Regions from separate parts of the Variovorax sp. Soil_C_33 genome, predicted to be linked through region 3. Evidence: predicted binding sites of a transcription regulator. Region 3 holds the regulator's gene; each other region holds the start of a gene.
What was found. The regulator LexA, encoded in region 3, represses DNA repair genes until DNA is damaged. The targets are predictions, from matches to a motif close to ACTGTATNNNNATACAGT.
Positions count from the first base shown of each region.

Region 1: imuA (translesion DNA synthesis-associated protein ImuA) is a predicted target of LexA. The motif match lies at 1,374-1,391, and genes of this name have one in related genera.
Region 2: recA (recombinase RecA) is a predicted target of LexA. The motif match lies at 2,900-2,917, and genes of this name have one in related genera.

Region 1 is NZ_JBDGJK010000018.1:111,888-116,819, reverse strand. Features, by position in the region: gene AC3A6B_RS24330 (Y-family DNA polymerase) at 1-592, opposite strand, end outside; gene imuA (translesion DNA synthesis-associated protein ImuA) at 561-1,361, opposite strand; gene AC3A6B_RS24320 (helix-turn-helix domain-containing protein) at 1,482-1,895, shown strand; gene AC3A6B_RS24315 (aldo/keto reductase) at 1,899-2,720, shown strand; gene AC3A6B_RS24310 (alpha/beta fold hydrolase) at 2,717-3,559, opposite strand; gene AC3A6B_RS24305 (DODA-type extradiol aromatic ring-opening family dioxygenase) at 3,626-4,450, opposite strand; gene AC3A6B_RS24300 (LysR family transcriptional regulator) at 4,530-4,932, shown strand, end outside.
Region 2 is NZ_JBDGJK010000002.1:125,576-130,507, reverse strand. Features, by position in the region: gene sucC (ADP-forming succinate--CoA ligase subunit beta) at 1-162, opposite strand, end outside; gene argC (N-acetyl-gamma-glutamyl-phosphate reductase) at 355-1,284, shown strand; gene recX (recombination regulator RecX) at 1,312-1,761, opposite strand; gene recA (recombinase RecA) at 1,772-2,836, opposite strand; gene AC3A6B_RS03540 (MarR family winged helix-turn-helix transcriptional regulator) at 2,984-3,469, shown strand; gene AC3A6B_RS03535 (response regulator) at 3,494-4,165, shown strand; gene AC3A6B_RS03530 (sensor histidine kinase N-terminal domain-containing protein) at 4,182-4,932, shown strand, end outside.
Region 3 is NZ_JBDGJK010000007.1:75,451-80,382, reverse strand. Features, by position in the region: gene AC3A6B_RS12805 (hypothetical protein) at 1-46, shown strand, start outside; gene AC3A6B_RS12800 (MFS transporter) at 36-1,211, opposite strand; gene AC3A6B_RS12795 (D-2-hydroxyacid dehydrogenase family protein) at 1,208-2,215, opposite strand; gene AC3A6B_RS12790 (hypothetical protein) at 2,308-2,643, opposite strand; gene lexA (transcriptional repressor LexA) at 2,760-3,434, opposite strand; gene AC3A6B_RS12780 (asparaginase) at 3,509-4,504, shown strand; gene AC3A6B_RS12775 (hypothetical protein) at 4,508-4,924, shown strand.

The sequences.
Region 1 (4,932 bases), on a different contig from region 3:
GCAGGCGGTTGGCCGACCACATGAGCTCGGGCGCGCCTTCGGCCAGCGCGGGGAGTTCCAGCTTCTGCTCGAACACGTCGGGCAGCGTGAGCCAGGCATGGCTTTCGGGCTTCAATCCATAAGCGGCATCGAGCGCTTCGCGCAGTTCCTTGCCGAAGCGGCGCGTGAGCCCGCCGCGCGGCAGTGCCGCCACCTCGCCCCAGGTGCGGCAGCCCAGGTGCGCCAGCACGTCGAGGTGGTCGCGCGCCGCGCTCAAGGTGTCGAGCGGCAGGTCGGAAGGGGTGTCAGCGGGCGGCTCTTCGCCGCGCGCGAACATGCGCAGCCGCGCAAGCGCGATCCGGCTGGTCGCGCCCTGCGCCCGCTGCACGGGCACCGGCGCGGGATTGGTCCGCGCCAGCTCGCGCATCAGCGACAGGCGCCCGCCCCACAGCCGCTCGCAGGCCGAGACTTCGAGCAGCAGCGCCTCGTCGTCGACCCAGGCGACGCGCGGCGTGAACTGCAAGGCCCACCAGCCGAGCGCCTCGGGGGGCGGCATCGGCAGCGCGGTATCGAAGAGGAGCTCAGGCGGCCAGCGCAATGCGATCCAGTGCATGGCCTTTCTCCTGGTGGAGACCGAGGCGAACCACGGTCGCGCCCTCGGCCATCGGTTGCAACACGCCCTCCTGCTGCCGCCGCAGCTTGCGCCTGAGCTGGCTGGCCGCGAGCAGCGCCGCCATGCGCTCGCTGCGCGCCGGCAGCTGGATGGGCAAGGCCAGCGGCGGGCCGCGGCGCTTGAGGATGTGGACGTCGAGCTGCGCGCTGTTTTCCTCGCAGCTCGCCAACCGCAGGCGCAGCCGCGCCGGTGAAGTCATCTGGGCCGCCGTCTCGGGGCGGAACACGAACAGCAGCGCATCGTGCTGCGCCGCCGCAAGCTGCAACCGCCGCAGCTCGCCCACGCGCGCCTGCGGCAGCCAGGCCAGCACGGCGGCCATGTCGGCGCAGCGCAGCGCTTGTTCGCAGGCCCAGAGCCGCGCGGCCGATGCCTCGCAGCGCACCCACAGCAGCGCCTCCACCGGCAAGCCTTGCGCCGCAAGCGCCGGTCCGAAGGGTTCCTGCGGCGCCCCGATCAACGCGACCGGGCCGGTGCCGCCCTGCACGGCCTGCGCCAGCGCAGGCAGCAGCAGTTGCCAGGCATGGGACTCGGGCGCGGATTGCAGCAGCTCGGTCATCGCGCCCACCGGCCAGCCGCCGCCGGGCAGCTGCGCATCGAGCACCGCATGGCCGGTGCCGACGACCTGCCCATCGGCCAGGCCCAGCTCGTCCCCGCGCCAGACCTTGTGGCGCGCAGAGGAGGAAAAGGAGTCGAAGGAAGGGAGGCCCATGATGGTCGAATAACTGTATTTTTATACAGTATTCTTGGGTCGTCTCAGGATTTTTTAATCCCTGCCCTCCGCGCGCCTTCAAGACACGCTTGATCGATCTATATCCATTTGAATATACTCATGAAGCCGATCCGCTTTCTGGGCGATGCCCTCAAATGCTTGAAGGAATTTCCGCCGGATGCCCAACAAGATGCCGGTGACCGCCGGGCCGTTCCCAAGGCAAATACCGCAGCGCGCAGCGCGGACGTTTATCCAATGAGCACCACCACTTACGCCAGCGTCTGGGATGCGATAGCCGACACGCCCGAGCAGGCAGCCAATCTCCGCACACGCGCAGAGCTGATGCAAAAAATCGCGGCCATCGTGCAAGCAAATGGCTGGACTCAAACACAAGCCGCCACGCACTGCGGCATCACGCAGCCGCGCATGAACGACTTGCTGCGAGGCCGCGTATCCCGCTTTTCGCTCGACGCGCTGGTCAATATCGCGACCGCCATCGGACGCCGCGTGCACGTCGAGCTGACGCTCGCCTGAAGCATGATCACCCGCCCCATCCCCTCCACCCAGGAAGCCCTCCCCGTCATCGGCTGCGGCACCTGGATGGGCTTCGATGTCGCCGCCGGCAGTGCCGAGCACCGGCGCCTGCTCGGCGTGCTCGATGCGCTGTTCGCGGCCGGCGGCACGGTGATCGACAGCTCGCCGATGTACGGCCGCGCCGAGGCCGTGACCGGCGAGCTGCTGGCCGCGGCAAAACAGCGCGACCAGGCCTTCCTCGCGACCAAGGTCTGGACCAGCGGCCGCGAGGCCGGCATCGCGCAGATGGCGCAGTCCTTCCAACGCCTGCGCACCGAGCGCATCGACCTGATGCAGGTGCACAACCTGGTCGACTGCCGCACGCATCTCGAGACCCTGCGGGGCTGGAAGGACCAGGGCCGCGTGCGCCACATCGGCATCACGCACTACACCTCGTCGGCCTACCCGGAAGTCGAGGCCGTGCTGCGGGCCGAGCAGCTCGACTTCCTGCAGATCAACTACTCGCTCGATGCGCGTGAAGCGGAGCAACGCCTGCTGCCGCTCGCCGCCGAGCGCGGCGTCGCGGTCATCGCCAACATGCCGTTCGGCGGCGGCGGCCTCATGCGCCGGCTGCGCGGCAAGCCCCTGCCCGGCTGGGCCGCCGAGATCGGCTGCGCAAGCTGGGCGCAGCTGCTGCTCAAGTTCGTGCTGAGCCATCCGGCCGTGACCTGCACCATCCCCGGCACCAGCCGGCCCGAGCACATGGCGGACAACGCGGCGGCCGCTGCGGGCAGCTTTCCGGATGCCGCCTTCTGGCGGCGCAACGCGGCCTCGCTACAGCTCTAGGCGAAGAAGCGCAGCAGCAGCGCATTCACCTCCGCCGCGCGCTCGTACTGCACCCAGTGGCCGGCGCCGTCGACCACCGCGCCCTCGCGCTGCGGATGGCCAGCGGTGAGCTGCGCAACCAGCGGCCGCGAATCGGCCGTCACGTCGTGTTCGCCCCAGAGCAGCAGCTGCGGCCCGCCGAGCGCGTCGAGCGCGGCCTGCAGCCCGCCCGCCATCGAAACCTCCTTGCTGCGAAAGCGCGTGCCGTGACAGGAGATGTCGTGGATGGCAAAGGCGAGTGCGTCGATGGCGGCGGGCTCGCGCAGCATCAGCGCGCGCAGGTTGTGCAGCAGCGCGGCGCGCTCCTCCTCGCGGTCCTTGGCGGCGCGCCAGTTGATCATCTCGGCCGTCATGCGGCGCATCGTCCCGTGCCCGCCGCTGCCCATCAGGGCCAGGCGCTGGATGCCGCCGCGCCGGAGCGCAAACTTCGCCGCCACCAGGCCGCCGAAGGAAAAGCCGCCGAGGTCGATCTCGGTCCCGGCGCCGATCAGGCCGTCGAGCGTGGCGACCATCGCATCGAGCGAGGGCCCCAAGGCCTCCTGGCCCGGCGCGGGCCGCGGCGGCGTGTCGGACTCGTTGAAGCCCGGCATGTCGGGCAGCCACAACGTGTGCGCGGCCGCGAGCGCCTCGATGTTGCGCAGCCAGTGCATCCAGCTGCCATGGCCGCCATGCAGCAGCACCAGCGGCGGGCCGTCGCCGAAGCGGCGCCAGCGCACGCGCAGGCCCTCGTGCAGGGCATCGTGATGAACGGACAGCGCGTCGGTGCGCGCAATCAGCCGGTGCGCCTGGGCATCGGCCATGGGGTCGAAAGTGTGGAGGTCTGATGGCACCGGCACATTGTGCCGGCGTCGATCAGGCGGCGTCGATCAGGCCGTGTCGCCGGCCGCCGCGCCGAAGCGGTAGCTCGACACCGCGATGCCGCCCATGAACGCATCCTCGTGGTAGATGCGCTTGCCGGCATCCTGCTCGGCGGCGCCGACCGCGACCATCAGCGGGATCAGGTGCTCCTCGCGCGGGTGCGCGATGCGGGCCGCGGGCGCCTGCGACCAGTCGAGCAGGCGCTCGACCCGCTGCGCCGGCGCCGCATCCACGGTCGCGGCCAGCCAGTCGTCGAAGGCCTTCGAGGGCTCGTGCGCCTGCGGACCGAAATTACGCAGGTTGTGATAGCTCAGGCCGCTGCCGACGATCAGCACGTTCTCGTCGCGCAGCGGCGCCAGCGCGCGGCCCAGCGCCAGGTGCTCGGCCGGATCGAGGCCGCGCCTGAGAGAGAGCTGCACCACCGGCACGTCCGCCTGCGGATAGATCGCGGCCATCGGCGAGAACATGCCGTGGTCGAAACCGCGTTCCGCATCCAGGCTCGCGGGCAGTCCGGCGGCCTCGATCAACCCCTGCACGCGGCGTGCGAGCTCGGGCGAACCGGGCGCGTCGTAGTGCACGTGGTAAGTGTGCTCGGGGAAGCCGCCGTAGTCGTAGATCATGGGCGGCTTGGGGTTGCCCATCACGGTGAAGGCCGGCGCTTCCCAGTGCGCAGAGATCATCAGGATGGTGTCGGGCCGGCGGCCGATCTGGCGCGGCATATCGGCCAGCGCGGCCTCGAGCTGGGCGTAGGCGTTGCCCATCTCCTTTTTCATCCACGGCCAGGGGCCGCCGCCGTGGGAGATGAAATAGGTGGGGAGGGTTTGCGTGGTCATGAGTGCCAGTCTAGAGATTTCCCTTCGAGAAATCGATAACCTAGGATTCATCTAATCGTTTCTCTTAAGGAAATCAACCATGGACCGGCTGACCAGCCTGCGCGTGTTTCGCGACGTCGTCGAATCCGGCAGCTTCGTCGCCGCGGCCGAGCGGCTCGGCGTCTCGGCGCCGATGGCCAGCAAGCACGTGGCGCAGCTCGAGAAGTCGCTCGGCGCGCGCCTGCTGCACCGCTCGAGCCGGCACCTGAGCCTCACCGAAGCAGGCCAGGCCTGGTACGAGCAGAGCCGGCGCGCGCTCGACCTGCTCGACGCGGCCGAGGCCGCGATCGGCCAGAAGAACGAGGCGCCGCGCGGCCAGCTCAAGGTCAGCGCGCCCGTGTGGTGCGCCACGCCGCGCATCGCCAGCGTGCTGGCGGACTACCGCGAGCGCTTTCCGGAAGTGCTGGTCGACATGCATCTGGAGAACCGCAAGGTCGATCTCG
Region 2 (4,932 bases), on a different contig from region 3:
GCGGCCGCCGGCGTGGATCTGGGCCTTGACCACCCACACGGGGCCGCCGAGTTTCTGGGCGGCTTCCACCGCCTCCTGCACCGTGTATGCCGGGATGCCGCGGGGCACAGGCACACCGAACTTGGCAAGAATTTCCTTGCCCTGGTACTCGTGAATCTTCATGAGGGTGTCTCTCGGAACGAGGTTGAGAACGGGAGAATTTGGGTTGTTGTCCACGGGCCACGGCGTGTAGGCAATCGGGCGGCGGACAGCAGGCGACTGTATCATGGTGCGCCGCACCAACGGCCGGCCGCCGCTGCGGTCAATACGTAATTTCTTCTTACGCAACTTCCCAGGCAATCCGAGGCTTCCACCATGCCCAAGGTCTTCATCGACGGCGAAGCCGGTACCACCGGCCTCCAGATTCGCGAGCGGCTCCAGAAGATGCCGCAGATCGAACTCGTGAGCATCGCGCCGGAGCTGCGAAAGGACGTGGCCGCCAAGCGCGAACTGATGGCCGGCGTCGACCTGGTGGTGCTCTGCCTGCACGACGATGCCGCGCGCGAGTCGGTGGCGCTCATCGACCAGCTCGAGGGCCAGGGACGCCGCCCCAAGATCATCGACGCCTCGACCGCGCACCGCACGGCCGCCGGCTGGGTGTTCGGCTTCCCCGAACTGGCGGCGGGCCAGAAGGAGGCCGTGGCCAAGGCCGAGCGCGTCGCCAACCCCGGCTGCTACGCGACCGGCGCGATCGCCATCGTCCGCCCGCTGATCGATGCCGGCCTGCTGCCGGCCGACCATGCGATCGCCCTGCCCTCCGTGAGCGGCTACTCGGGCGGCGGCCGCACCATGATCGAGGCCTACGAGGGCGGGAAGGCACCGCTGTTCGAGACCTACGCGCTGGGGCTCAAGCACAAGCACATTCCCGAGATCATGAAGTACACCGGCCTCACGCGCCGGCCCGTGTTCATCCCCTCGGTGGGCAATTTCAAGCAAGGCATGCTGGTGCAGCTGCCGCTGCACCTGGACGAGCTGCCCGGCCGCCCCAAGGCCGGCGACCTGCAGGAAGCGCTGGCCGCGCACTACGCGAAGAGCAACACGCCCGAGAAGTTCGTGAAGGTGCTGCCGCCCACCGAGGACGGCAAGATCGACGCCCTCGCGCTCAACGACACCAACGAGCTCGAGATCCGCGTGTTCCCGAACGAAGACCACCGCCATGCCGTCGTCATCGCGCGGCTGGACAACCTGGGCAAGGGCGCCAGCGGTGCGGCGGTGCAGAACCTCAAGCTGATGCTCGGGCTCTGAGCCCCGCGGCCGCGTGCCGCGCGGCCTTCACTCGTTCGGGGCGTGCCGCAGAACCTTGGCGACGACCGCCGAGGCGAATCCGCGCGCCAGCAAAAAGCGCATCTGCTTCGCGCGCTCCGCCGCATCGTGCGGCAGCGTGCCGAAGCGCTGCCGCCACACTTCGAGCGCACGGTCGAACTCGCTGCCCGAGAGGCCGGCGAGCGCCTCGGCCACCGCTTCAGGCGCAATGCCCTTGTGCAGCAGCTCCTGGCGCACGCGCGCCGCGCCGTGGCGGGCCGCGCGCTGGTGCAGCACCGACTGCACCACCCTCGCCTCGCTGATGAAGTCTTTGGCGGCCAGCTCGTCGAGCGCACGCGCCAGCGTGCCGGGCTCTTCCTCGTACCTGGCCAGCTTGCGCTCGAGCTCGCTGCGCGAGTGCTCGCGCTGGCTCAGGAGACGGAGGGCGCGGCCCTTGAGAGAAGGAGCGCTGAAAGCCATGGCCCGAGGCTTACTTCTCGGGCGCGGCCTCGACCGCCTCGGCCAGAAGCGGAATGCCCAGCGATTCGCGCACCTTGTTCTCGATCTCGCGCGAGAGCGCCGGGTTCTCGCGCAGGAACTCGCGCGCGTTGTCGCGGCCCTGCCCGATCTTCTCGCCGTTGTAGGCGTACCAGGCGCCCGACTTGTCGACGATCTTGGCGTTCACGCCCATGTCGATGATCTCGCCCTCGCGGCTGATGCCTTCGCCGAACAGGATGTCGAACTCGGCCGTCTTGAAAGGCGGCGAGACCTTGTTCTTCACCACCTTGACCTTGGTCTCGTTGCCGATCGCCTCGTCGCCCTTCTTGATGGTGCCGATGCGGCGGATGTCCAGGCGCACCGAGGCGTAGAACTTCAGCGCATTGCCGCCGGTGGTGGTTTCGGGCGAGCCGAACATCACGCCGATCTTCATGCGGATCTGGTTGATGAAGATGACCATGCAGTTGGTCTTCTTGATGGTGGCGGTGAGCTTGCGCAGCGCCTGGCTCATCAGGCGGGCCTGCAGGCCGGGCAGCGAGTCGCCCATTTCGCCTTCGATTTCGGCCTTGGGCGTGAGCGCGGCGACCGAGTCGACCACGATCAGGTCGACCGCGCCGGAGCGCACCAGCGAATCGACGATTTCGAGCGCCTGCTCGCCGGTGTCGGGCTGGCTGATCAGCAGGTCCGACAGGTTCACGCCCAGCTTCTGCGCGTACTGCACGTCGAGCGCATGCTCGGCATCGACAAAAGCGCAGGTGCCGGCCTGGCGCTGCATCTCGGCGATGACCTGCAGCGTGAGCGTGGTCTTGCCCGAGGATTCCGGACCGTAGATCTCGATCACGCGGCCGCGCGGCAGGCCGCCGACGCCGAGCGCAATGTCGAGGCCGAGCGAGCCGGTGGAGACCACCTGGATGTCTTCCAGCGCCTCGCCTTCGCCCAGCCGCATGATCGTGCCCTTGCCGAACTGCTTCTCGATCTGGGCCAGCGCGGCCTGGAGGGCCTTGGCCTTTTCGCTGCCTGCGACCGAGATGCTGGTGCCTTTGACGAGTGCGTCCATGTGGAAATCTCCTTGAATATCAATGGGTTGTGTTGGGCTTGTCCAATCTGCTTTTAACCACAGGCTGGATGCTTGAACAGTAGTGTAGGGGTTGGTGAATTCGAGTGAGCCTATTTTTTGGTCAGTTTGCTTTACTATCGACGGCACGTGATAAACGCTGCATTTCCGATCGACCCCGACGCCTGGCGCCAGACCCACCTGGGCCGCCTGCTCGGCCATGCCATGCGCCGCTTCGACGAGCGCGTGCTGGCGCTGATGGCGCACGATGCCGACGTGCCGCTGGCGCTGTCGAACCTCGCGGCACGCGCGCAGGTGAGCGCGGCGCACATCCACATCACGCGCCATCTGTCGCGCGAAGGCTCGCGCCTGACCGAACTCGCCGAGCGCGCCGGCATGACCAAGCAGGCCATGGGCACGCTGGTCGACCAGTGCGAGGCATGGGGCCTGGTGACGCGCGGCCCCGATCCGCTCGATGCGCGCGCGCGGCGCGTGCTGTTCACGGCCGATGGGCTGGCCTGGCTGGAAGCCTTCCGCAACGCGGTCGCGCAGGCCGAGCGCGAGTTCCGCGCCAGCGTCGGCGACGAGATCGCCACCGTGGTAACCATCGGTCTCGAAGCCTATGCCGCGGCCTAGAATCCTAGCGTCTGGAGACACGCCATGCGAATACTGATTGCAGAAGACGACCAGGTGCTGGCGGATGCCCTGCTACGCAGTCTGCGCACCTCCGGCTCGGCCGTCGACCACGTGGCGACCGGTTCGCAGGCCGACGCCGCGCTGATGACCAACAGCGAATTCGATCTGCTGATCCTCGACCTCGGCCTGCCCAACATGCACGGCCTCGAAATCCTGAAGCGGCTGCGCGCCCGCGGCTCCCAGTTGCCGGTGCTGGTGCTGACGGCGGCCGACAGCGTCGAGGAACGCGTCAAGGGCCTGGACTACGGCGCCGACGACTACATGGCCAAGCCCTTCTCGCTGCAGGAGCTCGAGGCGCGCGTGCGCGCGCTCACGCGGCGCGGCATGGGCGCCACCAGCAACGCGATCAAGCACGGCCCGCTGGTGTACGACCAGGCCGGCCGCGTGGCGACCATCGACGGCAAGATGATCGAGCTCTCGGCGCGCGAGCTCGGCCTGCTCGAAGTGCTGCTGCAGCGCGCCGGGCGGCTGGTGAGCAAGGACCAGCTGGTCGAGCGGCTGTGCGAATGGGGCGAGGAGGTGAGCCTCAACGCGATCGAGGTCTACATCCACCGGTTGCGCAAGAAGATCGAGAAGGGGCCGATCCACATCGCCACCGTGCGCGGCCTCGGCTATTGCCTCGAGAAGATTCCGTGATTCGCCTGAGCCCTCGGTGAAGCTCTTCCAGCGCGCACAGCGCTCCCTTTTCGGCGAGATCCTCGATTGGATGCTCACGCCGCTGCTGCTGCTGGTGCCGGTCAGCATCGGCGTCACCTGGCTGGTCGCGCAGGGCATCGCCAATGCGCCTTTCGACCGGGAGCTGCAGCACAACCTGCGGACGCTGGCCAAGCTGGTGAACCCGCAGCAGGGCGCGGCTCAGTTCGTGCTCCCGCAAGCGGCGCGCGAGATCCTGCGCGGCGATGATGCCGACCGCGTGTACTACCAGGTGCTGGACGGGCGCGGCGAGCTGGTGAGCGGCGAGCCCGACCTGCCCTTTCCCCACACCGACGAGCCGCCGGTGATGGGCACCGTGTACCTGCGCGACGGCGAGATGCACGGCAAGCCGGTGCGCGTGGCCTCGCTCTGGGTGGCGGGCGCCACGGACGACGCCCCGCCGGTGCTGCTGCAGATGGCAGAGACGCGCGAGAAGCAGTCGGTGCTCGCCTCCGAGATCATCAGTGGCGTGCTGCTGCCGCAGTTCGCGATCCTGCCGCTCGCGGTGCTGCTGATCTGGCTCGCGCTGGTGCGCGGCATCAAGCCGCTGTCGGTGGTGGAGGCGCGCATCCGCGAGCGCCGGCCCGGCGACCTGAGCCCGCTCGACGAATCCTCGGTGCCGCTCGAGGTGGTGCCGCTGGTGCTGTCGGTCAACGACCTGCTGAGCAAGCTCAACGACTCGATCGGCACGCAGAAGCGCTTCCTCGCCG
Region 3 (4,932 bases):
CGAGGCGGAGATCGCTCCCAAGCCGACCAGGCCGCTCAAGCGTTGAACGCCGCCGGGGCGCGGCGTTGCGCCCGGTCGACCGCCAAGCTGAGCGCCAGCGCGCAGAGCACCATCGCCAGGCCTGCCCAGCTCATCCAGGCGATCGCTTCATGGGCCAGCAGCCAGCCTCCGGCCGCGGCACCCACCGCTTGCCCCACGTAGATGCCGGAACTGTTGAGCGCCACCGAGCCCGGCGCGAGCGCGGGCGCCATCGCAACCAAGCGCGCCTGCTGGGCCGAGTTGGTGGCGAAGCAGCCGAAGCCCCAGGGCACGATGATCAGCGCCAGCCCTGCGAGCGTCACGCCCAGGGGCCACAGAAGAAGGCTCAGCGCGATCAGCGATGTCGTGAGCAGCACCATCTGCGAGGCGCCCATGCGGTCGATGTACCGGCTCACCAGCATGTTGCCGAGCAGGCCGCAGACGCCGAACCAGCCCCACACCAGGCCCAGTGCCGTGGCGTCCGCACCCAGCGTTTGCTTGAGGATGGGTGCGAAATAGCTGAACAGGACGAACTGGCCCGCGCCCTGAAGCGCGGTGACGGAGACGACGCCCATCAGCAGCGGACTCTTGAGCACCTGGGCCCAGGCCGCGCGTGACAGCGCGGCCGGCCGGATGCCCGGTGGCAGCTTGCGCCAGATCCAGGCAGCGCTGAGGAGCGACAGGAGCGCGATCGCCGCGAACGCGGTGCGCCAGCCGAAATGGCCGCCGATCAGCGTGCCGAGCGGAAGGCCCAGCACCGAGGCCATGGACCATCCCAGAAAAACGAAGGTGACGGCGCGGCCGCGCTGCTCGAGCGGCACCAGCAGTCCCACGCAGGCCGCCGCCTGCGGTGTGAAGATCGCGGGGGCGACGACCGTCAGCATGCGCACCACCAGCAGCCCGCCGAAGTTCGGCATCAACGTCGCGAGAAGATGCCCCGCCGCATACCACAGCATGGTGCAGGCCAGCAGCACCCGGCGGTCCCAACCCGCGACCACGGCTGCCAGCAAAGGTGCGCCGAGGCACATCACGACGGCCGCTGCGGTGATCAGCTGGCCGGCGGTGGCTGCGCTGACCTGCAGCGAAGTGCTGAGTTCGTTGAGCGTGCCGGGCACCACCATCACGCCCGTCCCGATCACGAAGTTGCCCGCCAGCAGGGCCCACAACGCCGCCGGGAGCGCAGGCTGCTTCAACGGCGGACCTGCAGGGCGCCCGGATTCACGATGTTGGTCGGGTTGCCCTTGATGAAGCTGACGACGTTGTCGAAGGCCTGGCCGAAGTACATCTCGTAGCTGTCCTGCTCGACATAGCCGATGTGCGGAGTGCAGATGCAGTTCTCCAGGCGCAGCAGCGCATGGCCTTGCAGCGGCGGCTCGCTCTCGAACACGTCGACGGCTGCCAGCCCGGGCCGTCCGCGATTGAGGGCCGCAAGCAGCGCGTCCTGTTCGACCAGCTCGGCGCGCGAGGTGTTGACGAACAGTGCGGTGGGCTTCATGCGCGAGAGATCCTCGAGGGTGACCAGGCCGCGTGTTTCCTCGGCCAGCCGCAGATGGATCGACAGCACGTCGGCCACGCTGAAAAACGTTTCACGGTTCGGCGCCACCTGGAAGCCGTCCGACCTTGCCCTGGCGCAGCTCTCTTCGCGGCCCCAGATCACGACTTGCATGCCGAAGGCCTGCCCGTAGCGTGCGACCAGCTGGCCGATGCGCCCGTAGCCCCAGATGCAAAGCGTCTTGCCCTTGAGCACCGAGCCAAGCCCGAAATTGGGAGGCATCGACGCCGACTTGAGCCCCGACTGCTGCCAGGCGCCATGCTTGAGGTTGCTGATGTACTGCGGCAGGCGGCGCATCGCCGTCATGATCAACGCCCAGGTGAGCTCGGCCGGCGCCAGCGGCGAGCCCGTGCCTTCGGCCACCGCGATGCCTTGCTCGGTGCAGGCATGCACGTCGATGTGGCTGCCGACCCGGCCGGTCTGCGAAATGAGCTTGAGCTTGGGGAGCTTCTCGATCAGCTGGCGAGAGATCTGTGTGCGTTCGCGGATCAGCACGATCACGTCGGCATCCTTGAGCCGCACCGAGAGCTGCCCGATGCCTTTGACCGTGTTGGTGTAGACCTTGGCCGCGTACGCGTCGAGCTTGGAAGCGCAGCGCAGCTTGCGCACCGCGTCCTGGTAGTCGTCGAGGATCACAATGTTCATGGCATGCCATTGTGCCTCGCACCATCCGCGGGCTCCGTAGTCCGTCTCCCGCAGACGCATGGCGTCCGGGGACAAGCTCGCCCGGAACTACTTCAATGCAGACGGCCGGCGTTCGATATCGTGCCCGCCGCCTCCAGGGCGGCCAGTCGGTCGAGTTCGGCGCAGACATCCGCCATGCGACCCGAGATCACGACGCGGCCCGCGTTCCGGCCGGATTGCTGCGCGTCGACCGTGCGCACCACGCGCAGGGGACGCGCCGGTGCAGACACGTGGGCCAAGGCTGCAGCGCCGGCGCGCGAGCCGCAGCTGGGCCGGATCCCGACATAGTGAAGGCCGGACGAGCGCCGGCGGCGCGAAGGCATCCAGCGATCGGCCAGAGACTGCAGCGGCATGAACAGATCAGCAAGACTGAGAAGAGCGATTCCCATGTGAACTCCAGAAAAGTCAGAGGTTGAACACAGGCAGGATTGCTTTCGTCGGCTGCTACAGGGTGATGGCCCTCGGCCATACGCCCGCCACCTGTCGCGGCCGGGGTCTGGACCCCTTACATGAGCATCGTGTTTCGGATCAGGCCCACGGCCAGGCCTTCGATCTCGAAAGGCTCGCCGGGCTGAACGACGATGGTGGGGTAGTCGGGGTTTTCGGCGTGCAGCTCGATGACCTGCTTGTTGCGCTTGAGGCGCTTGACCGTGACTTCGTCGCCCAGCCGGGCCACCACGATCTGGCCGTTGCGGGCTTCCTTGGTGGCTTGCACCGCCAGCAGGTCGCCATCCATGATGCCGGCGTCGCGCATGGACATGCCGCGCACCTTGAGAAGGTAGTCGGGCTGGCGCTGGAACAGGGTGTTCTCGACGTAGTAGGTCTGATCGACATGCTCCTGCGCGAGGATGGGCGAGCCCGCAGCCACGCGGCCGATCAGCGGCAGAGCGAGCTGGGCCATGCCGGGCAGCGACAGGGAGAACTGGTTGTTGCGCGATTCGTTCAGCGAGCGCAGCGCGTCGCCCTTGAGGCGGATGCCGCGCGAGGTGCCGCTCACGAGTTCGATCACGCCTTTGCGTGCGAGGGCCTGCAAATGCTCTTCGGCCGCGTTGGCCGACTTGAAGCCCAGCTCGGCGGCGATCTCGGCCCGCGTGGGCGGGGCGCCGGTGCGCGCGATGGCGCTCTGGATCAGGTCCAGAATCTGTTGCTGGCGGGCGGTAAGCTTGACGGCGAACTGCATTGATGACTCCTTGCGGCACTGGCTGAATATCCAGTACCTGTATTTTTAACCAGTTTCCGGAAGTTTGGCAAGCCATGGTCGAAACACCTCGAGAAGGCAAGCGCCGCGTGATCGTTCTGGGCACCGGCGGCACCATCGCCGGCCGGGCCGCGGCCGCCGGCGACAACATCGGCTACACCGCCGGCCAGGTGGGCGTGACGGAGTTGCTGGGCGGCATCGAAGCGCCCGACGGCATTGCGCTCGCGGCCGAGCAGGTGGCGCAGGTCGACAGCAAGGACATGAGCTTCGCGATCTGGCGCACGCTGGCCGAGCGCTGCGCCCATTGGCTGGCCGAGCCCGACGTGGCGGGCCTCGTCATTACCCATGGCACCGACACGCTGGAGGAAACGGCCTTCTTCCTGCAGTCGGTGCTGGCGCCGTCGAAGCCGGTGGTCCTGACCTGCGCGATGCGGCCCGCGACCGCGCTGTCGCCCGACGGGCCGCAGAACGTGCGCGACGCGATCGCGGTGGCGTCCAGCTCCGGCGCGCGGGGCGTCGTGGCCGTCTGCGCGGGGACGGTGCACAGCGCCTTCGACGTTCAGAAGGGCCACACCTACCGGCTCGATGCCTTCGACTCCGGGGATGCAGGACCCGTGGCCTATGTGGAGGAGGGCGCGCTGCGCAGTCTCCGAAGCTGGCCGGTGTCGCCGCAGCAGCATGCGCGCGACCTGTTTGAAAGAATGACCCAGGGCGCCCGTTGGCCGCGTGTGGAGATCGTGGTGAGCCATGCGGAGGCGCGCGGCAGCCTGATCGATGCACTGGTCCGCGAGCGGCAGTCCGGCGCCTCCGAGCCGGTAGAGGGCCTGGTGCTCGCAGCCACCGGCAACGGCACCTTGCACCTTGCGCTGGAAGAAGCCGCGCTGCGGGCGCAGGCCGCCGGCATGGCAGTCGTGCGTGCCACGCGGTGCGCACAAGGCTGCATCCTGCCGGCGCCGAACGCACTCTTGCGCGCCGCGGGCGCACTGACGCCGGTCAAGGCGCGCGTCGCGCTGGTGCTGGAGCTGATGGCCGATCAACCAGCCGCGGCCTGAGGCATGTTCAGCGCCCTGCAGTCGCACTCATGGGCCTATCCGGCGCTGGAGGCGGTGCACATCGTCGGTATCGCGTTGCTGCTCGGCAATCTCGTCGCGCTCGAGCTGCGGGTGTTCGGGCGCGGGGCCGCCTTGCCGGTTCAGCCGATGGCCAGGCTGTCGCTGTCGATCGCGCTCAGCGGCTTCACGCTCGCAGCCGCCAGCGGCTCGCTGATGTTCGCGACCCAGCCGGGCGAACTGCTCGCCAACCGGGCCTTCCTGATCAAGATGGGATTGCTGCTGGCGGCCGGATGCAACGCCGGGTGGTTTCACGCGCGAGGGTCCTTGCGCAAACTCGACGCGCTGGCGCGGGTACAGATGTTGTTGTCCACTGCGATCTGGCTGGCCGTCGTGTTCTGCGGCCGCTGGATCGCATACTGAAGAGAAGA